DNA from 2 places in the Chelativorans sp. AA-79 genome. Region 2 is predicted to be linked to the other one. Evidence: riboswitches for the same ligand, from Rfam matches in the RefSeq annotation. Region 2 holds a riboswitch; the other holds the start of a gene.
What was found. Region 2 has a riboswitch for thiamine pyrophosphate ahead of thiB (thiamine ABC transporter substrate binding subunit). Riboswitches for the same ligand answer to the same signal wherever they lie in the genome.
Positions count from the first base shown of each region.

Region 1: linked by a shared signal. The riboswitch ahead of thiC (phosphomethylpyrimidine synthase ThiC) and the one ahead of thiB (thiamine ABC transporter substrate binding subunit) in region 2 are both predicted to bind thiamine pyrophosphate.

Region 1 covers NZ_CP120361.1:4,672,987-4,687,951, reverse strand. The annotation lists gene PVE73_RS22845 (thiazole synthase) at 1-563, opposite strand, end outside; gene thiS (sulfur carrier protein ThiS) at 566-763, opposite strand; gene thiO (glycine oxidase ThiO) at 732-1,733, opposite strand; gene thiC (phosphomethylpyrimidine synthase ThiC) at 2,008-3,834, opposite strand; TPP riboswitch at 3,943-4,060, opposite strand; gene PVE73_RS22825 (ABC transporter substrate-binding protein) at 4,245-5,780, shown strand; gene PVE73_RS22820 (ABC transporter permease) at 5,971-6,912, shown strand; gene PVE73_RS22815 (ABC transporter permease) at 6,912-7,775, shown strand; gene PVE73_RS22810 (amidohydrolase/deacetylase family metallohydrolase) at 7,775-8,992, shown strand; gene PVE73_RS22805 (ABC transporter ATP-binding protein) at 8,989-10,005, shown strand; gene PVE73_RS22800 (ABC transporter ATP-binding protein) at 10,011-11,003, shown strand; gene PVE73_RS22795 (RidA family protein) at 11,019-11,525, shown strand; gene PVE73_RS22790 (aminotransferase class V-fold PLP-dependent enzyme) at 11,534-12,730, shown strand; gene PVE73_RS22785 (IclR family transcriptional regulator) at 12,774-13,577, shown strand; gene PVE73_RS22780 (ABC transporter permease) at 13,587-14,699, opposite strand; gene PVE73_RS22775 (ABC transporter permease) at 14,701-14,965, opposite strand, start outside.
Region 2 covers NZ_CP120361.1:321,149-336,113, reverse strand. The annotation lists gene thiB (thiamine ABC transporter substrate binding subunit) at 1-749, opposite strand, end outside; TPP riboswitch at 786-889, opposite strand; gene PVE73_RS01670 (RidA family protein) at 1,019-1,465, opposite strand; gene leuD (3-isopropylmalate dehydratase small subunit) at 1,478-2,083, opposite strand; gene PVE73_RS01660 (CoA ester lyase) at 2,190-3,071, shown strand; gene PVE73_RS01655 (DUF1737 domain-containing protein) at 3,068-3,274, shown strand; gene PVE73_RS01650 (metallopeptidase family protein) at 3,324-3,767, opposite strand; gene PVE73_RS01645 (hypothetical protein) at 3,939-4,931, shown strand; gene PVE73_RS01640 (DUF6504 family protein) at 4,873-6,318, shown strand; gene PVE73_RS01635 (error-prone DNA polymerase) at 6,315-9,662, shown strand; gene PVE73_RS01630 (cytochrome c) at 10,280-11,584, shown strand; gene PVE73_RS01625 ((2Fe-2S)-binding protein) at 11,586-12,077, shown strand; gene PVE73_RS01620 (molybdopterin cofactor-binding domain-containing protein) at 12,074-14,323, shown strand; gene PVE73_RS01615 (hypothetical protein) at 14,450-14,749, opposite strand.

The DNA.
Region 1 (14,965 bases), 950 kb from region 2:
CCGAGCCCCGCATCCACGATGAGCGGTGTCTCCGGGAAATGGGCGCGATAGGCGCGCAGCGCATCGGGATTGACCGGCCCTTTGGCCGAACCGATGGGCGCGCACCAGGGCATCAGCACCTCGCATCCCGCCTCGATCAGCCGCTCGCCCACGACGAGATCCTCCGTCGTGTAGGGAAATACCGAAAAGCCGTCCTCCGTAAGCACGCGGGCGGCCTCGACAAGGCCGAACACGTCCGGCTGCAGCGTGTCGTGATGGCCGATCACCTCGAGCTTGATCCAGTTCGTCCCAAACACCTCGCGCGCCATCTTGGCCGTGGTCACGGCCTCCTTCACGGTGTGGCATCCCGCCGTGTTGGGCAGCACGCGCACGCCAAGCTCCCGGACGAGCGACCAGAATTGCCCGCCCGATTCCCCCTGCGCCCCCTCCCGGCGCAGCGACACGGTGACGACCGCTGCACCGGACGCCTTCGCGGCGTCCGCGAGAAGAGCGGGCGAGGGGTACTGCGCGGTACCCAGCAGCAGACGCGAAGGGAGCGCGGTTCCATAGACGGTGAGGGCCATGGTCATCCTCCCTGCCGTGGCGTCAGGATTTCCACCCGGTCGCCGTCCGAAAGCCGCGTCTCCCTGCGCTCGGTGCCGGGCACGAATTCGGAGTTCACGGCGGTGGCGAACCAGTTGCCGGCATAGCCCAGCTCCGCGGCGAGGTCGGAGAGGGTCTTTGCCTGGGTCTCAAGCGCTTGCCCGTTCACGATGAGCTTCATTGTCAGGAGCCTCGTTGGAGATGATCATTTCCGCGGCCTGCCACGCCAGCGCCGGCGCCAGGAGAAAACCGTGGCGGTGGAAGCCGTTCACGAAAAGCGTGCCGCCCAGCCGCTCGATCCGCGGCAGGTTGTTTTCGAAGGCGGGCCGCACACCGGCCGCCGCCTCCAGGATGCGCGCCTCGCCAAAGGCGGGGTGCAGCGCATAGGCGGCGTTGAGCAGTTCCATCATGGAACGTGCGGTGACCCGCCCGTCATCCGCGCTCTCGATCATGGTCGCGCCCACCATGAAGCGGCCGCCGCCGCGCGGCACGATATAAACGGGAAAGCGTGGATGGATGAGCCGTACCGGTCGGTACAGTGTCACATCCTGGGTTTCGAGAGTGAGCATCTCACCGCGCACGCCGCGCAGGCCGGGGAGGGTGGATGCCGCGGCGAAGCCGGTGCAATCGACCACACGGTCGAAGCGCTCCCCCTGCGGAGCCTCGGTCCGGCCGAACAGGAAGCGCACGCCCCTTCCCTCCAGCTTGGCCTGAAGCAGGGTCAATGCCTCGCGCGGGTGGAGATGCGCCTCCGCGGCAAAGAAGAGCCCCGTGCGGAACCGCTCCGCAAGATCGGGCTCCAGGGCCGCAATCTCTTCCGCACCAAGATGCGCATACCCCTCGGTGCGGGCAGCAAAGCGGCGGAGTTCCGCCGCATCGCGACGCGGCGCCACGACGAGCGTGCCATTGAAGCTTACGGTACCGGGCAGTACCGCTTCCCACCACCGCGCGGCGTCCTTTCCAAGCCGGACCACATCCGGCTCGGCGCTTTCCCGCTCGCAAAAAGGCGCGAGCATCCCGCCGGCGAGCCAGGAAGCGCCCCCGCCGACGGACGGGCTCTTCTCGATGACCGTGATCTCGGCACCGCGCGTCACGAGTTCATGCGCCACCGTCAGCCCCGCCACGCCCGCGCCTTTGACGAGGATACGCATCAGCGGCTCCTAGGGATAACAAGCGCGGACACGGTTGGGTCAAGCTGGCTGGAGAGGCTGGCGCCCCGTCGCGCCCCCCTCTGCCCTTCCGGGCATCTCCCCCTCGAGGGGGGAGATTGGCTGTCATCGCGCTTTTCGCTAAACGGAGGCGTTGCAGAAAGAGGTCCAGCCCAAACGGCCGGCGCGATCTCCCCCCTTGAGGGGGAGATGCCCGGCAGGGCAGAGGGGGCTATCAAAGCGACGGCTTTCCCAAGCATAGAAACCCACCCTCCGCTCAAGCGCCCCGCGTCCCTGCCGTCTCCTCCACCGGCACATAGAGATTGCCGCCCTCGCGGTACTTCTCCGCCATCGCCTCCATGCCCTCCTTCTGCGCCTCGGCGCGGATGTCGTGCGAGATCCGCATGGAGCAGAATTTCGGCCCGCACATCGAGCAGAAATGCGCCACCTTGTGCGCCTCCTTGGGCAGGGTCTCGTCGTGGAGCGCGCGCGCCGTCTCGGGGTCGAGCGACAGGTTGAACTGGTCCTCCCAGCGGAACTCGAAACGCGCCCGCGACAGCGCGTCGTCGCGCACCTTCGCCGCCGGATGGCCCTTGGCGAGGTCGGCGGCATGCGCGGCGATCTTGTAGGTGATGACACCGGTCTTCACGTCGTCGCGGTCGGGCAGGCCCAGATGCTCCTTGGGCGTCACATAGCAGAGCATGGCCGTGCCGAACCAGCCGATCATGGCAGCGCCGATGGCCGAAGTGATGTGATCGTAGCCGGGTGCGATGTCGGTCGTGAGCGGTCCGAGCGTGTAGAACGGCGCCTCGCCGCAGATCTCGAGCTGCTTGTCCATGTTCTCCTTGATCTTGTGCATGGGAACATGGCCCGGCCCCTCGATCATCACCTGGCAATCCTTTGCCCAGGCGATCTTGGTCAGCTCGCCCAGCGTCTCCAGCTCGGCGAACTGCGCCGCATCGTTGGCATCGGCGATCGAGCCGGGGCGCAGGCCGTCGCCCAGCGAGAAGGAGACGTCATAGGCGCGACAGATGTCGCAGATCTCCTCGAAATGCTCGTAGAGGAAGCTCTCCCTGTGATGCGCGAGGCACCACTTGGCCATGATGGAGCCACCGCGCGAGACGATGCCCGTCACGCGATTCACCGTCAGCGGCACATAGTGCAGCCGGACGCCGGCATGGATGGTGAAATAGTCCACGCCCTGTTCGGCCTGCTCGATGAGCGTGTCGCGGAACACCTCCCAGGTCAAATCCTCGGCGATGCCGCCCACCTTCTCCAGCGCCTGGTAGATCGGCACCGTACCGATCGGTACGGGCGAATTGCGGACGATCCATTCGCGGATGTTGTGGATGTTGCGGCCGGTGGAAAGGTCCATTACCGTGTCCGCGCCCCAGCGCGTCGCCCAGACGAGCTTCTCCACCTCCTCGGCCATGGAGGAGGTGACGGCCGAATTGCCGATATTGGCGTTGATCTTGGTGAGGAAGTTGCGGCCGATGATCATCGGTTCGGTTTCGGGGTGGTTGATGTTGGCCGGGATGATGGCGCGCCCGCGCGCCACTTCCTCGCGCACGAATTCCGGCGTCACGTAATCGGGCACCGCCGCGCCGAAGCTCTCGCCGTCGCATTCGAGTTTCTCCTTCAGCCTCTCGCGCCCGAGATTCTCGCGGATGGCGATGAACTCCATCTCCGGCGTCACGATGCCCGCCCGCGCATAGGCAAGCTGCGTTACCGCCTTGCCGTCCCTCGCCTTGAGCGGCCGGTTGCGTATGGGAAACTCCGGCGTCAGCCGGTCCCCGGAGACAAAGCCGTTGTCCTCCGGCTTGACGATGCGGCCGTCATAGCGCTCGACGTCTCCGCGCGCTTCGATCCAGGTTTCGCGCAGGCGCGGCAAGCCTTTCTCGATATCGATGGTGACGCTCGTGTCCGTGTAGGGTCCTGAGGAGTCATAGACCGTCACCGGCGGCTCGCCCGCGGTGGGATGCACGGCGATCTCGCGCAGGGGCACGCGGATCTCCGGATGAAGCGTGCCGGGCTTGTGGATCTTGCGGGAAGCGGGGAGGGGACCCGTGGTGATCTCGGGTTTAGGGTTGTTCCGGGCATCCATGGCGAGTCTCTCTGCGTTCGCGTTGGAGACCCAGTTCGTGCCGAAGGAGGGGATAAGGCTTTCCGAATGTGAAGGATATTTCCCTTCGAAGCGCGGACCGGTCGATCCCGGAAAGCCGTCGCACCATCCCTACGCCAGTATGAACTGGATCAGGTTCAAAGGGTCACCGCGCTGCCTGAGGCCAGCGATATCTCAGCCCGTTGTCCGGGCCCCCCTGGTGATAATGCAATCTTGAGGCGCGTTCGCCCTGTTTGTCAAGCGGTGTCCGGCACTGAGGAATACCGGCCGGGCCATAGGTCTTGAATCCTTGCGCGCCCGTCGGTGCGCCCTCTTGACAATCCGTGCGGTATCGGATGTTCTATTATAGCGATTGCAATTACATAACTATGTAACAAGGGAGAGGGGAATTCATGCGCTCGCTCACAATAGCTCTTCTCGTCGGTACTGCGTTTCTCGGCTTCTCCGGGGCGGGTCTCGCCCAGGAAAAGGGTGGAGTCATCAACGTCGCCACCATAGGCGAGCCGCCGACGCTCGATCCGATGACCTCGACGGCCGACCTCGTCGGTATCGTCACCCAGCATGTCTTCGAGACGCTCTACACCTTCGACGCCAACTGGGCCGTCACGCCCCTTCTCGCGGCGTCCTTGCCGGAGATCAGCGACGACGGGAAAACCTATACGATCCCGTTGCGTGAAGGCCTGACCTTCCATGACGGCTCGGCTATGGATTCCGAGGATGTGGTGGCTTCGCTGGAGCGCTGGATGCGGATCGCCACGCGCGGCAAGCAGGCCGACGAGGTGATCGAGACGATCGAGGCGGTGGATGAGTCCACGGTCCGCATCACGCTCAACAAGCCCTTCGCGCCGCTTCTGTCCCTGTTGTCCCTCAACAATTCCGCCGCGATCGTCATTCCGGCCGAGCTGGCCGGCGAGGCGGAGTTGTCGGAGATCATCGGTACCGGCCCCTACAAGCTGCAGGAACGCCAGCCGGATCAGTACATCCAGCTCGTCCGTTTCGATGATTACCAGAGCCGCGACGAGGAGCCGAACGGCTACGGCGGCGGACGCCGGCAATATGCCGACGAGATCCGCTTCATGCCGGTTCCCGATCCCAACACGCGCGTCGAAGGCGCGGTGGCCGGCCAGTTCCACTACGTCGATTCCATCCCCGTCGAGGCCTATGACCGCGTTTCGGGGGGCAAGTCGGAAGTCGTGATGCTGGCGCCCTTCGGCTGGCCAGTCTTCGTGATGAACACGAAGGAAGGGCTGAATTCCGACATCAAGATCCGCAAGGCGATCCAGGCCGCGCTTGCCCCGCACGACATGCTGCTCGCGGCCTTCGGTTCCGACAAGTTCTTCGCGGCCGAGCCAGCCATGTATCCCGAAAGCTATATCTGGCACACGGAAGCCGGAACCGAGTCCTACAAGCCCAACGGCGACCTGGAGGCTGCGCAGGCGCTCCTGAAGGAGGCGGGCTACGACGGCAAGCCGCTGCGCATCCTCACCTCGCGCCAGTACGAGTTCCACTACACCATGGCGCAGGTCGCCGCCGAATATCTGAAGGCGGCGGGCTTCGACGTGCAGCTCGACGTGGTCGAATGGGCCACGCTCACCCAGCGCCGTACGGACCCCGCGCTGTGGGACATCTACATCACCCATTCGCCTTTCCTGCCCGAGCCGTCGCTGACGGGCATCATGTCCGACTCTTCGCCCGGCTGGTGGGTCTCGGACGCCAAGCACGCCGCCCTCGACGCCTTCAACTCCGAGAGCGACCCGCAGAAGCGCGCCGAGCTCTTCGCCGACGTCCAGCGTGTGATCTACGAGGAGGTGCCCGCCTACAAGGTCGGCAACTTCAACGCGGTCGCCGCCCAGTCGCCCGAGCTGGAGGGTATGAAGCCGGCGCCCTGGCCCTATTTCTGGAACGCCTGGCTGGAGAAGGGCGAGTAGGGGAAGTGCACCGTCGGTGCTACGGCTGGGTAAGATCAATGCAAGCTTGGAAAGATTGGCGTTCGTCACACCCCCCTCTGCCCGGCCGGGCAGAGGGGGGTGCGATAGGCACCGTCCTCTCCAACAGGCGAGGATCAAAGTCATCCTCAAGGTTCCATCGCCTCGTGGGACCATCATCGAAAGCAGCTCCATGATCCGCGCAGCGGTCAATCGCATCGTCGGCATGCTCACGGTCATGGCCCTCGTCGTGACCATTGTCTTCGTCATCGTCCGGGTAACGCCCGGCGATCCGGCGGCTGTCATGCTCGGTCCTGAGGCGACTGCCGAGGACGTGGCCGCTCTTCGAGAGCGGCTGGGCCTCGACGGCTCCATTCCCGAGCAATTCGTCGCTTATGTAGGCGGCATCCTGCGCGGCGATCTGGGGCAGTCCATCTTTCTCGGGCGTCCCGTCACCCAGGCCTTGTGGGAGCGGGCGGAGCCCACCTTCTTTCTCACCATCTTCTCGCTGGCCATCGCCGTCCTCATCGCGCTTCCCGTCGGCGTGGCCTCGGCCTATTGGCGGGGATCGGTGTTCGACCAGTCGATGACGACGCTCGCCATGCTCGCGGCGAGCGTGCCGAGCTTCTGGCTGGCGCTGCTCTTCATCCAGTTTTTCGCCGTCAAGCTCGGCTGGTTCCCGACTTCCGGCTATGGCGGGCCGGACACCACGTTGCCGGAACGCCTGCACCATCTGGTCCTGCCCGCCGCCACCCTCGGCATCGTCAGCTCCGCCCTCATCATGCGCTTCACCCGCGCCTCCATGCTCGACGTGCTCAACGACGATTATGTGCGCACGGCCCGCTCGAAGGGCATGAGCGAGTGGCGCGTGGTCGTGAAACATGCGCTCAAGAACGCGCTGATCCCGATCCTGACGGTGATCGGTCTGACGGCCGCGCTGCTGATCTCCGGCGCGATCGTGACGGAGACGGTCTTCAGCCTTCCGGGCGTAGGCAACCTCATCGTCTCGGCGGTGCTCAGGCGCGACTATCCCGTGATCCAGGGCGCACTACTCATCGTCGCCGGGCTCTACGTGCTCATCAATTTCCTGATCGACATGCTCTATGTTCTCGTCGATCCGCGGGTGCGCTACTGATGGCGGGCGCGGTTCTTCACACCGGCCGTGAGCCGAACCTACTCGTGAGGCTGGTGGGCCGTCCGACCGCCCTTGCCGGGCTGGTCGTCATCGCGCTCGTCGCCGTCGCGGCGGTCTGCGCGCCGTTGCTCACCGACGTCTCTCCCAGCCAGCTTTCCATCGTGAACCGGCTGAAGCCGCCGGGCGATGCCTATCTGATGGGCACGGACGATCTGGGCCGCGACATCTTCACCCGCGTTCTCTATGCCGGCCGCACATCGCTGACCGTCGGGCTCTCGGTCGTCGTCGTCGCGTCTCTCATCGGCATCTGCCTTGGCCTCGTCGCCGGCTTCTTCCGGCGCGCCGATGCACCGGTCTCGCGGCTGATCGACGCGATGATGGCCTTCCCGGACATCCTGCTCGCCATCGCGCTGGTGGCCGCGCTCGGGGCTTCCGCCTTCAATGTGGTGCTGGCGCTCGGCATCGTCTATGCGCCGCGGCTCGCACGCGTGGTGCGCGCCTCGACGCTCGTCATCCGAGAGCTGCCCTATGTTGAGGCAGCCCGGGCCCTTGGCGTGCCCACACCCGTCATCCTCGTGCGTCATGTGCTGCGTAATGTTACCTCGCCGCTTCTGGTCCAGGCCACCTTCATCTTCGCCCAGGCGATCCTGGCCGAGGCCGGGCTTTCCTTCCTTGGGGTCGGCATATCGCCGGATATCCCCACCTGGGGCACAATGATCGCCACCGGCCGGCAATTCGTCAGCTCCGCCGAATGGATCATGTTGTTCCCCGGCCTGGCCATCGTCGTGACGGTGCTTGCTCTGCAGCTTCTCGGCGACGGGCTGCGTGACCTCCTCGATCCAAGACTTGCGAAAGGCCTCTGATGATCGGCAATAGCTTCAAGCCTGCCTCTTCACCACTCCTCATCCGCAACGCAAAGCCCGTGGCGCTCGGCAAGGCCGACGGCGAGAGCCTCGACATCCTCGTGAAACCGGACGGGCGGATCGGCGAGATCGCCGCGTTCATCGAGGCGGGCGGCGATGTGCGCGTGGTGGATGCGAAGAGTGCCTTCCTCTCCGCCGGATGGACCGACCTCCACGCCCATGTCTGGTATGGGGGAACGGATATCTCGATCAGGCCCGGCGAAGCGGGGGCGGCGCGCGGCGTGACCACGGTGGTGGACGCGGGTTCGGCGGGCGAAGCCAATTTTCATGGCCTGCGCGAGCTCATGGTCGACCCGGCACAGGAGAACGTCTACGCGTTCTTGAACATCGGCTCCATCGGGCTCGTCGCCTGCAACCGCGTCTCCGAGCTGATCGATATGCGCTCGATCGACATCGACCGCATCAAGGCCTGCGTCGACGCGAACCGGGACGCGATCGTGGGGCTCAAAATCCGGGCGAGCGCTGTGATCACGGGCGGCTGGGACCTGGTGCCAGTCAAGCTCGCCAAGAAGCTGGGCCGCGTGCTCGACCTGCCGGTCATGGTGCATGTGGGCGAGCCGCCGCCGCTCTACGATGACATCGTGGAACTGCTTGGGCCGGGCGATATCGTCACGCACTGCTTCAACGGCAAGCTGGGCGGCTCGATCCTGGAGGACGAGGACCTTTATCTGCTCGTGGAAGCAGCATCCAAGCGCGGCGTCATCCTCGATGTCGGCCATGGCGGCGCTTCCTTCTCCTTCGACGTGGCCCGCGCCGCGCTTTCCCGCGGACTCCTGCCGCAGACGATCTCGACGGACCTGCACAACCGGTCGCTGGATGGCGCCGTCTGGGACATGGCCACCACCATGTCGAAGCTTCTTTCGCTCGGCATGGGCTTTGAGGACGTGGTGACCGCATCCACCATCAATCCGCGCAAGGCGATTCGCCTTCCGCACGAGAACCTGCTGGAGGTGGGCAAGCCTGCCGAATTCACGATCTTCGAGTTCGAGGAGACCGGGATCGAAGTCAAGGATTCGCAGGGAGCCACGAGCAGGCTCGACAAGACCTTCGAGCCGCGCCACGCCATTCTCGGTGCGGAGGCGGTAGCAGCCAGCCGCTACATGCCGTCGCCCGAAAGCAAGATCCATAACTGCCCTCACTGCGGATGGGCTCTATGACGGAGCTTGCGCCCGACACCATCCTCTCGGTGCGCGATCTGCGCACCTGGTTCCGCGGCAAGCGCTCAATCGCCAAGGCCGTGGATGGGGTGACGTTCGAGCTCAAGCGCGGCCGCACGCTGGCCGTGGTCGGCGAGAGCGGGTCGGGCAAGTCGGTCACCTCTCTCTCGCTCATGGGCCTTCTTTCCAAGCCCGGCAGGATCGAGGGCGGGGAGATGCTCTTCCGCGACCGCAAGGGCAGGGTGCATGACCTTGCGAAGGCCAAGGCCAGCACCTTCCGCGCATTGCGCGGCAGTGAGCTCGCCATGATCTTCCAGGAGCCGATGACGAGCCTCAACCCGCTCTACACGGTGGGTGACCAGATCGGCGAGATGATCGCGCTACACGAGAATGTGAGCCGGGAGGAGAAGCGCCGCCGGGCGCTGGAGATGCTGAAGCGCGTCGAGATCCCCGATGCCGAGAACCGGCTCGACGACTATCCGCACCAGATGTCGGGCGGCATGCGCCAGCGCGTGATGATCGCGCTGGCGCTCGCCTGCGGCCCGTCGCTGCTGATCGCGGACGAGCCGACCACCGCACTGGACGTGACGATCCAGGCGCAGATCCTCGATCTCCTCCGCCGCCTGCAGGAGGAGTTCCGCATGTCCATCCTCTTCATCACCCACGACCTCGGCGTCGTGGCAGAGATCGCCCACGAGGTAGTGGTGATGTATGCCGGCCGGGTGGTCGAGCAGGCGCCGGTGGAAGAGCTCTTCGATCGGCCCAAGCACCCTTACACCAAGGCGCTCCTTGCCTGCACGCCGGACGCGCGGCGCGACCTCGGTGACGCAGGCGAGCGCAAGCGGCTCTATTCCATCTCCGGCTCCGTGCCCTCCATCACGGATCTCCCGGTAGGCTGCTCCTTCGCGCCGCGCTGCGAGATGGCCATCGAAGCGTGCCAGACGACCGCGCCGCCGCTCGTGCCTTCGGGTGAGGGGCGCTTTTCCCGATGCCTGCGGGAGGCCGAGTTATGAATGTGATGGACCGGATGATCGGAGCCGACGCGGGCATTCTCCTCCGGGTCGAGGGGCTGACGAAGCGCTTTTCCGGCCGAGGCGGCAGGACGGTGCACGCGGTGGAGGATGTGAGCTTCGACGTGCCGCGCGGCGCGACCGTCGGGCTCGTGGGCGAGTCGGGGTCGGGCAAGACCACGGCAGGCCGCTCGCTCCTGCGCCTCACCGAACCCACCTCAGGAAGCGCGGTCTTCGACGGCGTAGACCTCTTCTCCCTCTCCGAGAAGGAAATGCGGGCCTATCGCCGGCGTATCCAGATCATCTTCCAGGATCCGTTCTCCAGCCTCAATCCGCGCATGCGGGTGGATGCGATCATCGACGAGGCGCTCTCCGCCTGCAACTATCCGCGCGGCGCGAAACGGCGCGAGCGCATCGCCGAGCTTCTGTCGCTTGTGGGGCTTTCGCCCGACCACGCGCGCCGCTACCCGCACGAGTTCTCAGGCGGCCAGCGCCAGCGCATCGGCATCGCCCGCGCGCTCGCGGTGGAGCCGGAATTCATCGTTGCCGACGAGCCGGTCTCCGCGCTCGACGTTTCCGTCCAGGCGCAGATCCTCAACCTCCTGGGCGACCTGCAGCAGCAGCTCGGCCTGTCGATGCTCTTCATCGCGCACGACCTCTCCGTGGTGGAGTACCTCTGTGACCACGTCGTGGTCATGTATCTCGGCCGCGTCATGGAGCGGGGGCCGAGCCGCGAGGTCTATGCGCATCCCCGCCACCCCTATACACGCGCGCTTCTGGCCACCGCGCCCGTGCCCGACCCGAAGCGCAAGCGCACCCATGTGCCGCTCGCGGGCGACATCCCGAGCCCGCTCAACCCGCCGTCGGGCTGCGTATTCCGCACGCGCTGCCCGCACGCGATCGAGGCTTGCGCCGAGGTCATCCCGCCGCTCGAGGGGCACGATCACGATCATTTTGCGGCCTGCATCAGGCAGGACGAATTGAACGCACCTGTAGGATAGTTGGAGAATTTGCGAATGACCTTTTCCGAACCGGCGAGACGCCCGGAAACATCACCCTATGAGCGGCTCGCCGCCCTCGGGGTGACGCTGCCGGCGGCCCCGAAGCCGGTCGCCAATTTCGTGACCCATGTGATCGAGGGAAACCTGCTCTTCCTGTCCGGCCAGGGGCCGACGGAGCCGGACGGCCGCCAATATCACGGCAAGGTTGGGGGAACGGTGTCCGTCCGCGAAGCCTACCAGCATGCCCGGCTTACCGGGGTTAATTTGATTTCCGTCATGCACCACGCACTGGGCGACCTTTCACGCGTCAAGCGTATCGTGAAGGTGCTCGGCATGGTCAATGCCGAGCCGGATTTCGGGGAGCATCCGGCGGTCATGAACGGTTGCTCGGACCTCTTCATAGAAGTGTTCGGGGAAAGAGGCATGCATGCGCGCTCGGCCGTGGGCTTCGGCTCCCTGCCGGCGCAGATAACGGTCGAGATCGAAGCCGTGGTGGCGATCCACGGCGATGAGGAGCGCTGAAGAGAATGCTGAAGAACGACATCCGCACCCGCCTCGGCCTGAGGCATGTCATTAACGTATCAGGCACGATGACGTCGCTCGGCGCTTCCATCGTGGTGCCGGAGGCGGTCGAAACCATGTCGGCCGTCCTGACCGAATGGACGGAAATTTCCGACCTGCAGCGCACCGCAAGCCGCACCATTGCGCGTCTGACAGGTGCGGAAGCGGGTTGTGTGACCGCGTCCTGCTCAGCCGGCATCACGCTTGCCGTCGCGGCCACCATGACCGGCAGCGATCTCGCGGCCATCGAGCGCCTGCCGGACGCCACCGGCCTCAAGGACGAGGTGCTGATCCAGTCCGGCCACATGGTGAGCTACGGCGCGCCGGTGGAGCAGGCGATCCGCCTTGCAGGCGCGAAGGTCGTGCCGGTGGGGCAGGCCACCAGCGCCCATGCCTACCAGCTCGACGGCGCCATCACGGAGAAGACGACGGCAGCCGTCTTCGTTGTCTCGCATCATGTGGTCGACTATGGCCAAATCCCGCTCAGAACCTTCGCGGAAGTGGCGCACGCCAATGGCGTGCCGGTCATCGTCGACGCGGCTTCGGAATATGATCTCAGGGGCTTCCTCGAAGCCGGCGCCGACATCGCGCTCTATTCCGGCCACAAGTTCCTGGGCGGCCCGACCTCCGGCATCATCGCCGGCCGCAAGAATCTCGTGCGCGCCTGTTACCTGCAGAACCGGGGCATCGGCCGCGGCATGAAGGTGGGCAAGGAGAGCGTCGCCGGGGTGATCGGTGCGCTCGAAGCGTGGGAGACCCGCGACCACGCCGGCGTGCGCGCTCGGGAGCAGAAGGCGCTGGACCTGTGGGGCAGGACGCTGGCTTCCCGCCCTGGCATCAAAGCCGTCATCGATCCCGATCCCACCAACAATCCGCTCGACCGGCTGAAGGTCTTCATCGATCCGGCCGAGGCGCGCATCACGGCTTGGGATTTGGCCGACCGGCTCGCGCAGGGTGACCGGCCGATCATCGTCCGCGACCATGAGGTCGAGCACGGCTACTTCTATCTTGATCCCTGCAACCTCCATCCGGAGGAAGAGGAGATCGTCGCATCGCGCCTGGTTGAAGAGCTTGAAAAGGCGGACTCCGCGCTGGAACCCGTGGCCTCTTCTCTCGAAGAACGGCGGCTCCGGCAGGAGGCTGCCGTCCTCGATTGGCCCGATTGATCGCAGATGGTATAGCCGGCTCGAACGGGCTGAAAGGAAGAGGATGAGCACGGTGAAAACCGAACCTGCCGCGGGCGAGTCTGGCGCCAGGCGCACGCGCACGAGCGCGCTCGACCGCATCATGCAGGTGCTCGATTTCCTCCAGGAGCAGGACCAGCCGGCGACCGCCTATGAAGTTGCGCGTGCCGTGGGCGCGCCGCTCTCCACGATCTATGTCATCGTCGACGACCTCGTGGAGAAACAGGTGCTCGACCGGCAGGAAAACGGCGCGCTCTGGTTCGGCCCGCGGCTTTACCACTACGGTCTCACCTATGCCCGCCGGCTCGATCTCCTGAGCGCCGCCACCCAGGAGATGACGGATCTCGCCATCGGCTCGCGCGAGACGGTGCAGATCTGCGGCCGCGACGGCGACAACATGGTGGTGCTCGCCATGTTCGACGGGCCGGACCATTATTACGTCGCTTCCCGTGTTGGAACGCGCACGCCGCTCAACTGGTCCGCCTCGGGCAGGCTTCTCGTGGGCCACCTGCCGGAGCATGAGCGCCGCGAGATCTATGCCCGTTCCACGCGCCCATCGCCCACCGGCCGCGCGGAAACCGACGTGGAGAAGCTGACGCAAGCCTCGCGCAGGGTGTTCGAAGAGGGACTCTGCATTCAGGCGGGCGAGTCGGATTTCTCCGTCGCCTGCATCGCCGCTCCGATAGTCGACAACGACGGCGCCTGCCGGGCGACGGTTTCCATCGTCGTGCCCGATCACAAGGTCCATCAGGCGGCCCCCGACCTGAAGGCGCTGGTCAAGGAAAGCGCAAGGCGTATCGAGGAAAGGCTGGGCTGGCGGCGACGGTGATTTGCCGCCTCACTCCATCCTCCTGCGGAACAGCCACGCCGCTGCTGCGAGCGTCACGAAGGCGATGATGGCGAGGGGTACCGTGTTCTGTACGGCCTCGCCAAGTGGCAGGTCCTTCAGGAACACGCCCCGCACGATTACGAGGAAATAGCGCAACGGGCTGGCATAGGTGATCGGCTGCAGCCAGTCCGGCATGTTCTCGATCGGTGTCGCGAAACCGGAAAGCAGCATCGCCGGCACCATGAAGAGGAAGGCGCCGAGGATCGCCTGCTGCTGGGTCATGGCGAGCGCCGAGATGAAGAGGCCGACACCCACCACCGCGAGCAGATAGAAGATGCTGCTTCCGTAGAGCATCAGCAGCGAGCCCCGGAGCGGCACGCCGAAAACGTAAATCGCCGCCAGGATATAGATCGTCATGTGAAAGGTGCCGATGAGCATCGGCGGGATGACCTTGCCGATCAGGATCTCGTGCGTCCTGAGCGGCGAGACCATGAGCTGGTCGAAGGTGCCGAGTTCGCGCTCGCGCGCGATGGAAAGGGCGGTCACCACGAGGCCGATGAGCAGCGCGATCGCCGCCACCAGATTGGGCACCATGAACCATTGGAAGATGAGGTTCTGGTTGAACCAGTTGCGCGGGACGACGGTGACGGACTGCCCGGCTCCGCGCCTTCCCGCAGCAATATCGCCCGCCAAAGCGTTGACGACCTGGTTGAGATAGCCGGCGACGATCTGCGCCGCATTGGAGCGCCGGCCGTCGAGGATGATCTGCAGGTCGGCTTGCCTCCCTGCGGCGATGTCGCGTGAGAAGGTCGGGCCGATATGGATGGCCGCGATCGCCTCCTGCCGGTCGATGCCCTTGCGCAGCGCCTCAGGGCTTTCCACCCTGGTGATGCTGCGGAAGGTGGGTGCGCCGGCGATGCGGTGCATCAGTTCCTGGCTCCACGCCCCGGAATCCCGGTTGAGCACGAGGATGTCCACGTTCTTCACCTCGAGCGTCGCGGCGTAGGAGAAGACGAGGAGTTGCAGGATCGGCGGCCCGATCAGGATCAGCCGCCCCCGCGGATCACGCAGGATCGCAAGAAGCTCCTTGACGATGAGGGCCTTGAGCCGGGTCCACCACATGTCAGGCGATCCTCTTGCGCGTGCTGCGGGCGGCGAGGATGAACAGGATGGCGCCGATGGTGAGCATCACGGCGATGGCGCGCAGGAACATGGGCCAGATATCGCCGGCCAGGAACACGCTCTGCAGGCTCGGGATAAGATAGCGCGCGGGGACGATCGTCGTGATGATCTGGATGATCCATGGCATCGAATTGATCTCGAACAGGAAGCCCGAGAGCAGGAAGGCCGGCAGGAAGGCCGACAAGAGCGCGAGCTGCGAGGCGAGG
Region 2 (14,965 bases):
GCAACCTCGATCTGCAGGTAATGTCCCTCGGAGAAGGCTGCAGCCTTGTAGCGATCCGTGCCCTCGGCAATTCGGTGATAGGCAGGCGAGGTGGTGTAGGAAAACACCATCGGCACCTCGCCACTGGTGAAGAGGCCGTAGGATTCACTCCAGCCGGGGGTGACGGTCAGCACATTGTCCTGGAGCCTGCCCCAGGCCTCCGCAGCCTGATCGCCATAGACCGCCTTCATCCACAGAAGCAGGCCGAGGCCCGGCGTGGACGTGCGCGGATCCTGGATCGCGATCTTGAGGTCGCTTCCGCGTTCCACGAGCTCTTCCAGACTCTGCGGCGGATCCGCAAGGGCCTCTGTGTCGTAGACGAAGGCGAAATAGCCATAGTCATAAGGCACGAAGATATCGTCTTCGAAGCCGCCGGGCACGTCGATATTGCCGGTATCGATATCGTGCGGCATGAACAGGCCGGTCTCCTTCGCCTCGTAAACGAGATTCGTGTCGAGGCCGAGAACGATGTCGGCCCGTGTCTCCTCGCCTTCGAGCCGCAGACGGTTGAGGAGCGCCACGCCGTCAGCCACCGAGACGAATTCGAGATCGCAGGCGCATTCGGCCTCGAAGGCTTCTTCCACCACCGGACCGGGTCCCCATTCGGAGGTGAAGCTCTCATAGGTGTAGACGGTGAGCTTCTCCTGCGCCGTGGCGGGAAGCGCCGCCAAGCCGAATGCCAGGGCCGGAAGAAGAGCTTTCATGCGCATTTCGACGCCTCCTTTGCAACGGTTCCAAGGGAATGAGGCGCCTCGGCGTCTAATCCCTCCGCCGGTGCGAGCCGGATCAGGTTCAGCGGGTTGGCCGATGCCTCTCAGCCGGCAGCAGGCCGGCACCCCGTTAGAGCGACGGGAAGTTAGGCTGGAGTGGGGAAGCGTGCAAGGGGCCCCGGAGGGAGCAGGCATGCTTCATCGATGCCATCACGGTTTCAACCGTCTGCATTGACGTGGGAAACGAGGCGCATGGTCCGCACTGTTTCCTATTTTAAACCGGCACCTGACGGTGTGCGTCTGACATTTCCCGCTCCCCTCATCTTGCCGGTTGTTTCAGCGCGATTGCGCCTGAGCGCCGTCACCTCGATCTCGATCTTCATTTCCGGCTTGTTGAGATCACAGACGATCATGGCCGCGGCCGGCCTGATCTCCCCGAACGCCTCCCCCAGAATGGGGAAGACCCGGTCGACATGGGCGCGGTCGGTCACGTAATAATGCGCCCGAACCACGTCGGCCAACTCGAACCCGCCTTCCTCGAGCGCGGCACGGGTGGTGGCGAGACAGTTGCGGGTCTGCTCCTCCACGGTCTCCGGCATGGAGGTATAGTCGTAACCGGTGGTGCCGGAGACGAAGCACCAGTCGCCCTCGATCACCGCGCGGCTATAGCCTGCGGTCTTCTCGAAAGGAGAGCCGGTAGAGATCAGGCGGCGCAAGGACGCCAAGCCTCAGGCCCAGGGGCGGCTATCGGTGTATTCATCCTCGAAGCTCTTGATGGCCGGCGCCTTTTCGAGCGTCAGTCCGATGTCGTCCAGTCCGTTCAGAAGGCAATGGCGCTTGAAGGCATCGATCTCGAAGGAGATCACGCCGCCATCCGGCCCGTGGATTTCCTGGTGTTCCAGATCCACGGTCAGCGTGGCGTTGGCGCCGCGCTCGGCATCTTCCATCAGCTTCTCCAGCTCTTCCGGGCTGACCGTGATGGGCAGGATGCCGTTCTTGAAGCAATTGTTGTAGAAGATGTCGGCGAAGCTCGTGGAGATCACGCAGCGGATGCCGAAATCGGCAAGCGCCCAAGGCGCGTGCTCACGGCTCGAACCGCAGCCGAAATTGTCGCCCGCAACCAGGATCCTGGCGTTGCGGTAAGCCGGCCGGTTGAGCACGAAATCCGGATTTTCCGAGCCGTCCTCATTGTAGCGCATCTCGGCGAAAAGCCCCTTGCCGAGTCCCGTGCGCTTGATCGTCTTCAGATAGTCTTTGGGGATGATCATATCCGTGTCGACATTGACGATCGGCAGGGGGGCGGCGACACCGGTGAGCGTGGTGAACTTTTCCATGGGGCTGCGTGCCTGTCTGTAACCAGATTGGTGCCACCCCTTTACAACAAGCGCGCGCGGACGCAAAGCCCTTGCGCCGCTCCTTGCACTGCGCCATGAAGTGGCCATGCACGAGCCTCTTCCGCGCCTTCGCCGTTCCGTTCTCTATGTGCCCGCCAGCAACGAAAGAGCGCTGGGGAAAAGCGCGGCGCTTCCTTGCGACGCCGTGATCCTCGATCTGGAGGATGCGGTCGGGCCGGAGGAGAAAGCCGATGCGCGCGAGCGCCTGCGCGCCCTCCTTGCCGGGCCAGGCCGGCCGAAATGCGAGATCGTCATCCGCATCAACCCGCTGGGAAGCGAATGGGGCACGGAGGATCTTCTGGCCGCACGCGCCGGCCGGCCCGATGCCATCCTGCTGCCCAAGGTGGATGGCCCGCGCGACATTCTCGAAGCAGACGCGGCCCTTGACGAGACGGACGCGCCGCGCTCGATCCGCTTGTGGGCAATGGTCGAGACTCCGCGTTCACTTCTCAATATAGGCAGCATCGCGGAGCTCGGGCGCGACCCCGCCGCGCGGCTCTCCTGTCTGGTCGCCGGCACCAACGACATCGCGAAGGAAACGCGCGTGACGGGCCGCGGCAACCTGCTGCCCTGGCTGATGCAGGTCGTGCTCGCCGCACGCGCGGGGAATCTTACTGCGCTCGACGGGGTATCGAACGATTTCCGCGACCTGGAAGCTTTCGGTCGGGAATGCGCCGAAGCCCGCGCCATGGGCTTCGACGGCAAGACGCTGATCCATCCCGCGCAGATCGGGCCCGCCAATTCGGTCTTCGCGCCGACGGGGGAGGAAATCGCCGAAGCGGAGGCGACCGTCGCTGAATTTGCAAAGCCGGAGAACCGCCATCGTGGGGTCATCGCGATCGACGGCCGCATGGTCGAGAGACTCCATCTCGAACAGGCCGAGGCGTTGCTCAAGAAGGCGCGGGAAATCGAGGAGAAAAGCAAATGAGGCTGTACCGCTTTTTGACCGGGCCGGACGATTCCAGCTTCTGCCACAAGGTCACGGCAACGCTGAACAAAGGCTGGCTGCTGCACGGCTCGCCAACTTACGCCTATGATCCCGAGGCGAAGGCCATGCGCTGTGGCCAGGCCGTCTACAAGGAACTGGACGGGCTGGAATACACGTCGGACATGAAGCTCGGCGATTATTAGCGTCTTCGTGGCAACGCAGTCCGGGAGCGGCGGAAGCCGCCCCAAGGATTCACGACCCTGGATGCGGCCAGTCGCCCGCATTCTCCTCGATGCGCGCCATATCGTCGTCCGACAGGCCGAAATGATGGCCGATCTCGTGGATCAGCACATGGGAGACGATATCGCCAAGCGTCTCCTCGTTTTCGGCCCAGTAGTCGAGGATCGCCCGGCGGTAGAGCGTGACGCGGTTGGGGCCTTCTCCCGTAGCCGGGTTCCAGCGCTCGGCGATGCCGCGGCCCTCGAAGAGCCCCAGCAGGTCGAACGGCGTTTCCAGCGCCAGGTCATCCATGATCTCCTCGGTGGGAAACTCCGCCACCTGGATGACGATGTCACCGGTGAGCTTGCGGAACTCTTCCGGCAGGCCGGCATAGGTTTCCATCGCCAGAAGCTCGAATTCCGCAAGCGAGGGTGAAAGCTGGTCGTGCCAGGCGCGTGTTTTGTACATCCGGGCCATCTTGTATCCTTTGCCGGGCATATAGCGCTTTCCGGCGCGGGATTCGAGAGGGCCTGGATTCCATCTGGCCTCCCGGAACAGGGAAGGAATAAAATCCTTCTTGACTCTTGAGGGCGCCTCTGGAATCCATAAGAACATAACAGGAACGACCTATTCGCCGGAGTGAGCGGCATGGCACGTATGGCCATGGCGCAGGAGAAGATTTTTGCCCTGCGCCGGGAAATCGCCAGGATCGAAGGTACGCTGCCCGAGCGCCTTGTTGCGCCGGAAGCCGGCAGTGCTGTGGTGCTGCGGCGCGGCATATCGGCAGTTCGCGAAGGCCGCAGCGCGTTTCTTGGGACTGGCGTTCCGGGGCTCGATTCCGCGCTCGCCGGCGGCGTGCCGCAGGCCGCGCTCACCGAGTTCCACAGCCTCGAGACGCGCGACGCGGGAGCTACGGCAGGCTTCGCCCTCGCCCTTGTCTCTCTGTTGCGCAAGACCGACAGCCAGAGGCAGGGGAAGAGCGCCGTCTGCTGGATCGGCATGGCGAATCTCTTCCGTGAGGCAGGCTTTCCCTATGCCCCCGGCCTCGAAAGACAGTTTGGTCTCTCTCCCGGGGACCTCCTGTTCTCTACTGCGGAGCACCTTGCCGATGCGCTGTGGATCGCCAAGGAGGCCGCCAGGCTCAAGGATTTCTGCGCCGTGGTCCTGGAGATCCGCGGCAATCCCGCCCGGCTCGACCTCACGGCGACCCGCCGCCTCCACCGGCGGGCGCAGGAGGCGGGCCGACCCGTCTTCCTGATCCGCGAGGGGGCCCTGGCGGAACCGACGGCCGCCCTCGTGCGACTCGAGGTTTCCGCCGCCCCTGCCGTGCCGCGTCGGACAGTGGCCGGTCCTTTGGGGGATGCGATCGGCCATCCCGCCTTCACCGTCGTCATCGGCAAGAGCCGCACGGCCCGTCCGGGGCGTTTCATCTTGGAGTGGAATCCCGATGAGCACAGCCTGCGTGAAATCCGCCCAGCGCATTCTCGCGCTCTGGTTCCCGCATCTGGCCACCGACCGTATCTTCCGGCAGCGGGTGGGACGGTCGTGGCGCTGCGGCCCGCCGCCACAGCACCCACCGCTGGTGATCAGCAACCGCGAGAAGAACGCCCAACGCATCGCCGCCCTCGACGAGCGAGCTGAGGCGCTGGGGCTGAAGCCGGGCCTCGGCGTAGCCGACGTCCGCGCCATGCATCCCTCGCTCGAGATCATCGAGGCCGACCCGCAGGCCGACCGCCGCCTGCTCGAAAGCCTGGCCGACTGGTGCGACCGCTACACGCCGCTCGTCGCCCTCGACGGCACGGATGGCCTGTTCCTCGACATCACCGGCTGCGCTCATCTCTTCGACGGCGAGGAGAAGATGATGCAGGAAGTTCAATCCTGTCTCCACCGCCAGGGCTTCGATGCGCGAGCGGGCCTGGCCTCCTCCCCCGGCGCGGCCTGGGCGGCGGTGCGTTTCCCAAGCCTCTCGATGATTCCGCCAGGCCAGGAGGCGGATGCCCTTTCTCCGCTCCCCCTTTCCGCCCTGCGCATCGACGCGGAGACCCGTGCCAAGCTGGAAAGCGTGGGCCTTTACACGGTGGGGGTCATCCTCCATGCTCCGCGCGCGCCGCTGGCGCGCCGCTTCGGCGCCGGACTCCTTGAGCGGCTCGATCAGGCGTTGGGACGGATCGAGGAGGCGATCTCCCCGCGCCTGCCCGTGCCGCCGCTCTCGGCGGAGCGGCAGCTGGCCGAGCCGGTCGTCCATGCCGCAGACATCGAGAACCTCGTCCATATGCTCGCCGTCACCCTGCGGCTGGATATGGAGCGGCGCGGCGAGGGCGCCGACGCCTTGCTGCTTTCGCTCTTCAGGGTCGATGGCGCGGTGAACCGGCACGTGGTCCGAACCTCCCTGCCGCTGCGCGATCCGGCCGTGATCCGCAGGCTGTTCCGCGAGAGGCTTGCCGCGGCAGGTGACAAGATCGATGCCGGCTACGGCTTCGAGCTGGTGCGCCTTTCGGTGCTGAAGGCCTCTTCCTTCGCCCTTGCGCAGGTCGATCTCGCCGGCGAGAGCACATGCGAGGAAGAGAGGCTCGCTTTTTTCGCCGACCGCGTACGCGCCCGCCTCGGCGAGCATGCTCTGATGCGGCCCGTACCCGTCGAAAGCCATGTTCCCGAGCGCGCCGTCCGGATGCTTCCCTTCGCCGCGGCGGGCAAGGCGGCCGTGCTGCCCGTTGGAGAGGCGCCGGCCGCATCGGCGCGGCCGATCCGCCTCTTCTCCCGTCCCGAGCCGGTGGAGGTGATCGCCGCCGAGGTGCCGGAGGGCCCGCCGCTGCATTTCCGCTGGCGTCGCGCTACGTATCGCGTCGCCCGCTCCGAAGGGCCGGAGCGCATCGCGCCGGAATGGTGGCACGAACCGGACGATGCGGCCACGCGCGATTATTTCCGCATCGAGGATGCCGAGGGCCGGCGCTTCTGGCTCTACCGCCAGGGCCTCTATGGTGCCGCGGAAGACATGCCGCGCTGGTTCATGCACGGGATTTTCCCATGAGCGCGGCTGCCGTTCCCGCCTATGCGGAATTCGCCGTGCAGTCGAACTTCTCCTTCCTGCGCGGCGCCTCGCGGCCGGAGGAACTGGTTGTTGCGGCAAAGCTCTACGGCCATTCGGCCATGGGTCTTGCCGATCGCAACACGGTGGCCGGCGTGGTACGCGCCTGGAGCCAGTCGAAGCATATTGAACTGCCGGAAACGGGAGAGGTGGTTCAGCTGCCTTATCACCCCGGCTGCCGGCTCGTCTTTTCCGACGACATGCCGGACGTGCTGACCTATCCGCAGGACCGCCGGGGCTGGGCGCATCTCTGCCGCATGCTGACCGTCGCCAACGAGCGCGGCGAGAAGGGCGAGCCTGACCTGCGCACGGAAGATTTCCTGGCCTGGGGCGACCGCATGTCCCTCGCCGTCCTGCCGGACCTTCATGCGGCTGAGGAAAAGATCCTTTCCCTTCTGCGCTCGCTCAAGGACCGGTTCGGGCGCGATCTCCGCCTTGCTGTCGCGCCGGCCTATGGTGGGAACGACCGCTGGCGGCTTGCCCAGGCGGCGGGCATGGCCGAGATCGTCGGACTTCCGCTCATGGCCGTCAACGACGTGCTCTACCACGCGGCGGAGCGCCGCCCGCTGCAGGACGTGCTCACCGCCATCCGGCTGAATACCCCCGTCGCCGAGATGGGTCTTACGCTCCAAGCCAATGCCGAGCGCCACCTCAAGCCGACGGCGGAGATGGCGCGGCTCTTCCGCCGCTACCCCGAGGCGCTCGCCGAGACGATCCGCTTTGCCGAAAGCCTCACCTTCTCGCTCAAGGAACTCGAGCACAATTATCCTGACGAGCCGACGGAGTCCGGGCTCCCCGCACAGGAGGAGCTGGAGCGGCTCGCCTGGGAAGGCGCGAAGGAGCGCTTCCCGCAAGGCGTTCCCGAGGAGCACAGGAACCTCATCCGCAAGGAACTCGCCCTTGTCGAAAGGAAGAACTACGCTCGGTATTTTCTGACCGTCTACGACATCATGAAATTCGCGCGCTCGAAGGGCATCCTGTGCCAGGGACGCGGATCGGCTGCCAATTCGATCATCTGCTACTGCCTGAAGATCACGGATGTCGGGCCGGAGATCATGGATCACCTGCTCGAGCGCTTCATCTCCGAGGAACGTGACGAGCCGCCGGACATCGATGTCGATTTCGAGCATGAGCGGCGCGACGAGGTCATCGCCTATATTTATGAGAAGTACAGTGAGAAGCATACTGCTCTCGCCTGCTCGGTCATCTCCTATCGCGGCCGCTCGGCGCTGCGCGAGGTGGCGAAGGCGCTCGGACTTTCCGAGGATGTCATGTCCGCGCTGTCCGGTTCGATCTGGGGCTGGTCGAGTAAGGAAGTGGGTGACAAGGCAACCAGTGCCGCCGGTCTCGTCGAGGCTGATCCCCGCACGAAGCATCTGGTCGCGCTCGCAAATCAGATCATGGGCTCTCCGCGCCACCTCTCGCAGCATGTGGGCGGCTTCGTCATCACCAAGGACCGGCTCGACGAGATCGTCCCCATCGTCAGGACGGCGATGGAGGAGCGCCGGATGGTCGAGTGGGACAAGGACGACCTAGACAATGTCGGCCTTCTCAAAGTCGACGTGCTGGCGCTCGGCATGCTGTCCTGCCTGCAGCGCGCCTTCGGCCTTTTGGAGAACCACTACGGTGAGAAGCTGACGCTCGCGGCGCTCCCGAAGGAACGGAAGCCCGTCTACGACATGATCAGCCGCGCCGATACGATCGGCGTCTTCCAGGTGGAATCCCGCGCGCAGATGTCGATGCTACCGCGCCTTAAACCGAAAGAATTCTACGATCTCGTCATCGAGGTAGCGATTGTCCGGCCGGGACCCATCCAGGGCGACATGGTACACCCCTATCTCAGGCGGCGTGAAGGGAAGGAGGAGCCCGAATATGTGCGGCCGGAGCTCAAGGAGATCCTGGAGAAGACGCTTGGCGTTCCTCTTTTCCAAGAACAGGCGATGAAAATCGCCATCGTGGCCGGCGGCTTCGAACCGTGGGAAGCCGACCAGTTGCGGCGTGCCATGGCGACGTTCAAGCGCACGGGCACGATCCAGAACTATGAGCAGAAGATGATCGAGGGGATGGCCTCGCGCGGCTATCCGCGCGAGTTTGCCGAGCGCTGCTTCAACCAGATCAAGGGCTTCGGCGAATACGGCTTTCCTGAAAGCCACGCCGCTTCCTTCGCGCTGCTCGTCTATGCATCAGCCTGGTTCAAGGCTTTCTACCCGGACGTCTTCTGCGCGGCGATCCTCAATTCCCAACCCATGGGTTTTTATGCGTCGGCACAGCTCGTGCGTGATGCGCGTGAGCATGGCATCGAGATGCTGCCTGCGGATATCAACCGGTCTGAATGGGACTGCACGCTGGAGGAGGGGGTCTTCGATCCTGCCCGCGTGGCCAGGCGGCATGCGGACATGCGCCCCACTATCAGGTCGCGTCATGCCGTGCGCCTGGGCTTCCGCCAGATCAAGGGGCTCGCGGAAAAGGAAATGGAGCGGATGGTGCTTAATCGCGGTGCGGGTTACGAATCCGTGCGTGACCTCTGGCTGCGTTCAGGCCTGAGCAAAGGCGCGATCGCCCGCTTGGCTGAAGCAGATGCTTTTCGTTCCCTGGGTCTCGACCGGCGGGCCGCTCTCTGGGACATTCAAGCCCTGGATGGGGGAGCCCCCGTCGAGCGCCTGCCGCTTCTCGACAGGCCTGATCTCCACCTCACCGAGCATGAGCCGGAAGTGCTTCTGCCGTCTATGCCGCTGGGGATGCATGTGGTGCATGACTACCGGGCGCTTGGTCTCTCGTTGAAGGCCCATCCCGTTTCTTTCCTGCGCGACAGGCTTGCCGCCGAAAGGGTGATTTCCAACGAACGCCTGCAGGCTCTCGGCAACGGCCGCCGCGTGTCGGTTGCGGGCCTGGTGCTCATCCGTCAGCGCCCCGGCACGGCGAAGAATGTCATATTCATGACCATCGAGGACGAGACCGGCATCGCCAACATCGTCGTCTGGGACAAGGTATTCAATCGTTTTCGCCCGGAGGTAATGGGGGCTCGTTTCGTGCGCGTCGACGGCAAGCTGCAAAGCGCATCAGGCGTCATCCATGTGGTTGCCGAGCAGATCATGGATCTGAGTGCCAGGCTCGGCACCCTGGTGCAGGAAGAACAAAGGCCGGGAATCCGCGTTCAAGGGAAGACGACCGAGTCAGGAGCGACGAATGCAGCGTGTCGGCTCACGCCGCCGCACCCCACGGAAACGGAAAGCGAGCAATCGGCCACCGTGACGCGGGTGATGCCGAAAGGGCGAAACTTCCATTGAACCGTCAGAAAACCTGCTCGGGTCAGGGCTACGATTCTCAAGCGGCAGCCTTGATTCGGAGAGGTTCAAAAGAGGGGCCGAGTTCGACTGTCGACGCCACCCTGAGTAGCGAATGGATTGCTTTGACTGACGAGGAATGGGTGTTGATCAGGCCGCTACTGCCCGTTTAGCGCGGGTGCAGATGCCGTCCGGTGCAGGATATTCGCCGCTATTTCGAAGGCATGATGTGGATAGCGCGAACGGCGTCATCTGCTTGATGAGTATGGCAAATGGAACAGCATTCTCCCAATACTGGCTTGCTTGCGTTCCGATCGTCCGAATTTCTGGCGAGTTTCTGCAGTTAGCACTTCCACTGATACCTCTACGGCACCGTTTCCCTGTTTGTCTATTGGGCCGCTGGATAACCGCACCGCGACTGACGTGCTTCCCTCATCGACGAAATCGCCTCATGCCGGGCCAGAAGCGCGACGCGGTGCTCGGTATCCGTGAACCCATCAAGGAGGCGCACGAGCCGGCAGACGTGCCGCCCATCTGGTAACGGAACATTAATACCAGCGAAAAGTTGGAAAACTGGCTTCTCAGGCCTGGAAGAAATCCACGGAGGAGGGAAGGCTTCCATGAAGATTCTCTATGGTGTTGTCGTCGCCGTCCTCGTGCTGGTCGCAGCTGCGGTTGCCTATGCCGTCAGCCCACGCGCGCTGGAGACGGTCGAGCGGCCCGATTCCGAGGGTTTAGACCAGGAGACGGTGGCGCGCGGCGAGGAGCTGGCGATGATCGGCAACTGCGCCGATTGCCACACGGCCGAAGGCGGCGAGCCCTATGCAGGGGGGCGCGCCATCCCCACGCCGCTTGGAACCCTCTACGGCACCAACATCACGCCCGACGAGGAAACGGGCATCGGTGCCTGGTCCGCGGAAGCATTCCAACGGGCCATGTATCGCGGACTCGACCGCGAGGGAAACCATCTCTATCCGGCCTTCCCCTACCACCATTTCACGAAGGCGGCGGAAGAGGACATCGAAGCCATCTACACGTATCTGATGAGCCTTGAGCCGGTACGCAACGAGGCGCCGGCCCACGAGCTGACTTTCCCCTTCAACATCCGGCCGCTGCTCGCCGGCTGGAAGCTGCTCTACCTGGAGAACGAGCGCTTTGCCGGGCTGCCGGACACCGACGAGCAGGTAAATCGTGGCGCCTATCTCGTCCAGGGGCTAGCCCACTGCGGCGGATGCCACACGCCGCGCAACGCCCTGCAGGCGGAAATCGAAGACGAGTTCCTGCAAGGCGAGGTAACCGAGAACTGGTACGCGCCCGCGATCGCCGGAGAGGTGCCGGCGGCGACAAGCTGGGACAAAGAGCAGCTAAACACCTATCTCACCGGCCAATGGACTGAGCGGCACGGCGTAGCCGTCGGGCCTATGGCGCCGGTGGCGCACAATCTTTCGCGCGTGCCTGGGGAGGATGTCGCCGCGATCTCTGCCTACATGGCCACGCTGATCGAAAGCGATACCGGGGCGGAAGCGGAAGCCGAGGAGATCACCGCCGCGGTCGGCGAGGAGCCGGCGGGCGACAATCCCGGCGCGGTTATCTATGCGAGCGCCTGCGCGGGCTGCCACGAGGGCGAGCCGGCGCGGTTCGCGGCTGGCCTGCAGCTCGCTTACAGCACGTCGCTGCGCATCCCCGACCCGCGCAACCTGATCCACATCATCGAACAGGGGGTCCAGCCGCCCGAGGGGCGGCCCGGTCCCTATATGCCCGGCTTTGAGGGGGCGCTGACGCAGGAGCAGATGGTGGCGCTCACCTCCTATCTGCGTGAACGCTTCACCGACCTCGACCCCTGGGAAGACCTGGAGGGCGCCGCGACCGAGATCATGGGCTCTGGCGCGGCACACACCGCCGAAGCCTCGCACACGGAGGAATGAAATGGTCATGCTAAGAGTGAATGGCGGTACCTTCGAAACCGAAACCGATCCGGACACGCCGCTACTCTACGTGCTGCGCAACGAGATGGACCTTTACGGCGCCAAGTTCGGCTGCGGGCTCGGCCAGTGCGGCTCCTGCACCGTGCTGGCCGACGGAACGCCGATTTTCTCTTGCCTCACGCCCATCTCGATGCTCGCCGAGCGCGAGATCACAACTCTTGAAGGTCTCGGCACCATCGACAATCCCGGCCCGGTGCAGCGCGCCTTCATCGAGGAGCAGGCCGCGCAGTGCGGCTATTGCATTCCCGGCATGATCATGCGCGCGCATGCCCTGCTTTCGCACAATGCCACCCCCGACGAGACGGCGATCCGTTCGGCGCTGTCGCCGTCGCTCTGCCGCTGCGGTACGCACATGCGAATCCTGCGCGCCGTCCGCCGCGCTGCAGAAAGCTTCGAGACTCAGGCCTCCGTTGCAGAGGAGGAGACGCAATGAACATGGTCGGCCGAAAGGGCATGTCCCGCCGCACGCTGCTCAAGACGGGGGGTGCCCTGGTCCTTTATTTCTCCTCCTCCCCCGGCCTGCTTCTCGCGCAGGAGGAAGAGGCGGAGGTGGTCGATCAGTCTGGCGAACTCCCCGGAAGCCTTGCGGATTATCCTTATGTCGACTCCTGGATCCGCATCGGCGGTGACGAGAGCATCACCGTCTTCACCGGTAAGGCCGAGCTGGGCCAGGGCATCAAGACTGCGATCACGCAGATCGCGGCGGAGCAGCTTCAGGTCGAATTTCCCCGCATCGAGCTCCATACGGCCGATACCGGCCAGACGCCAAACGAGGGCTATACCGCCGCAAGCCACTCCATGGAGGAGAGCGGCACCGCGATCCTGCACGCCTCGGCCTATCTGCGCCGCATCATGCGCGACCTTGCGGCCCGGGAGCTCGGCATTCCAGCGGAAGAGCTGACGCTGGAAAACGGTGTTTTCATGTCCGGCTCCGGCGAAAGGCTGAGCTACGGCCAGCTTGTCACCGGGCGTTCGCTACACGTGCGCGTGAGCGAGCAAAGGGATTTCCTCGACCCCGGAAGCTACACGATCATGGGCCAATCCGTGCCGCGGGTGGACATTCCCGGCAAGCTCACCGGCCAGCCTTCCTACGTGCACGACCTGACACTGGAACGCATGGTGCATGCGCGCGTGGTGCGTCCGCCCCGTCGCGGCGCCCGCCTCGCCGGATTGGACACATCAGAGGTCGAAAACCTGCCGGGCCTCCTCCAGGTGGTGCGCGACGGCGACTATCTCGGCGTGATCGCCGAACAGGAGTTCCAGGCCATCAGGGCCATGCGCGCGCTGGAAGCGGCCGCAGAGTGGGAGGGCGGTGATCCCCTGCCCTCCGAAACGGAAATCTACGAATACATCCGCCAGCTTCCCTCGGAAGACAACGTGCTCATTGGGGCGGACAGCGCCCCGTCGCCGCCCGCCGGCGCCGCGGTGGTGGAGGCCACCTTCACGCGGCCCTACCAGATGCATGCCTCGATCGGCCCCTCCTGCGCGGTGGGGCTCTACGAGAACGGCCAGCTCACGGTTTGGAGCCACACGCAAGGCGTCTATCCCGACCGCGCGGCGATTGCCGAGATGATGAGAATGGACGAGAATGCCGTCCGTGTCATCCACATGGAGGGCGCGGGCTGCTACGGACACAACGGGGCGGATGACGCGGCGGCCGACGCCGCGCTGCTCGCCCGCGCCTTGCCCGGCCGGCCTGTGCGCCTGCAGTGGATGCGAGAGCACGAGCATGTGTGGGAGCCCTACGGCTCCGCCATGGTGGTGACGGTGCGGGGCTCGGTGTCCGACACCGGCGAAATCACGAGCTGGAACTACGAGGTGTGGAGCAACCCGCACTCGACCAGGCCGGGTCCTGCCGGCAATCTGTTGCCGGCGCAACTCCTCTCGGCGCCCTTCGAGCCGGAGCGGCCCGGCAACATCCCGCAGCCTGCCGGCGGCGCGGACCGCAATTCCGTACCGGGCTACACGATCCCCAACGCCCGCGTGGTCGAGCATTTCATCCGCCAGATGCCGCTGCGCACATCCGCCCTGCGTTCGCTTGGCGCCTACATGAACGTCTTCGCGCTCGAAAGCTTCATGGACGATCTTGCCGCGGCGGCAGGTGTAGACCCGGTGGAGTTCCGTCTGACCCGTCTGGAGGACCCACGCGCCCGCGAGGTCGTCACCGCGGCGGCCGACGCATTCGGTTGGAGCGATTGGGAGCGTGGTCCGGGGCGGGGCCGCGGATTCGCCTATGCACGCTACAAGAACCTCGCCGCCTATTGCGCCGTCGCCATAGAGGCGGAGGTGGAACGCACATCAGGTCGCATCCGGCTCGGTCGGGCCGTCGCAGCTTCCGACAGCGGTCAGGTGGTCAATCCCGACGGCATCCGCAACCAGATCGAGGGTGGGCTGGTGCAGTCGGCGAGTTGGACGCTCTTCGAACAGGTTCATTTCAACGAGGACGGTGTGACCTCCATGGATTGGGCCGGCTACCCTATCCTGCGCTTCCGTTCCGTGCCGGAAAGCGTCGAGGTTCACGTGATCGACCGGCCCGGAGAACCCTTCCTCGGTACCGGCGAGGCTTCGCAAGGGCCGACGGCCGCGGCAATCGCCAACGCCGTCGCAGACGCCACCGGCGTCAGGATTCGCGACCTGCCGCTCCATCCGGAGCGTGTTCGCACTGCTCTACGGAGGTAGTGCTTGCATCGGCGGCTTGCATTGGTCGGTCGTGCCACATGCCCGGCCGGGGCACCAAATCAACGCCCGGTCCGGGTACGACGACCCGTATTCTGCAAAGGAGGAACAAACCGCATGCGCGCGATCTTATTCGGTATCGTAACCCTCGCCGTGACACACGCGGCCGCCATGGCCCAGAATTCCATCCCGGCCTGTCCGGAACAGCAACAGCTCGAGCAGGTTCTGGACAGCAATGGGGGAATCATGCCGGAGGGCTGCCGAAACGTAAACATAAGTGTTTTGGAAACTGATGGCGACAGGCTCTGCCTGGTCGATCTTTCGGGCTCGGGCGAAGGCGTCGTCGAACAGCTGCGGGAAGCGGCAGTCGATCAGCGATGGTGGATGCGCTGCCAGGATATCGAGGAGGCTTTGCGTTAGGCCGAACATGCCCAGATTCCGCGTGCCGCAAGGGAAAGATCTGATACTGACGTGCCGCATCTTCCTGTCATTGCCCACGCGATCCGGCACGAGGCGCTGACGCGCCGGCGCGTCGGATGATCTGCCAGTGTCGCATTTCCTCTATTATAAGCGGTTAGAGTCGTGTTCGCGGATCTGGACTTGCGACGGAGACAAGCCACGGATGACGAGCCTGGCTCTCGTTCT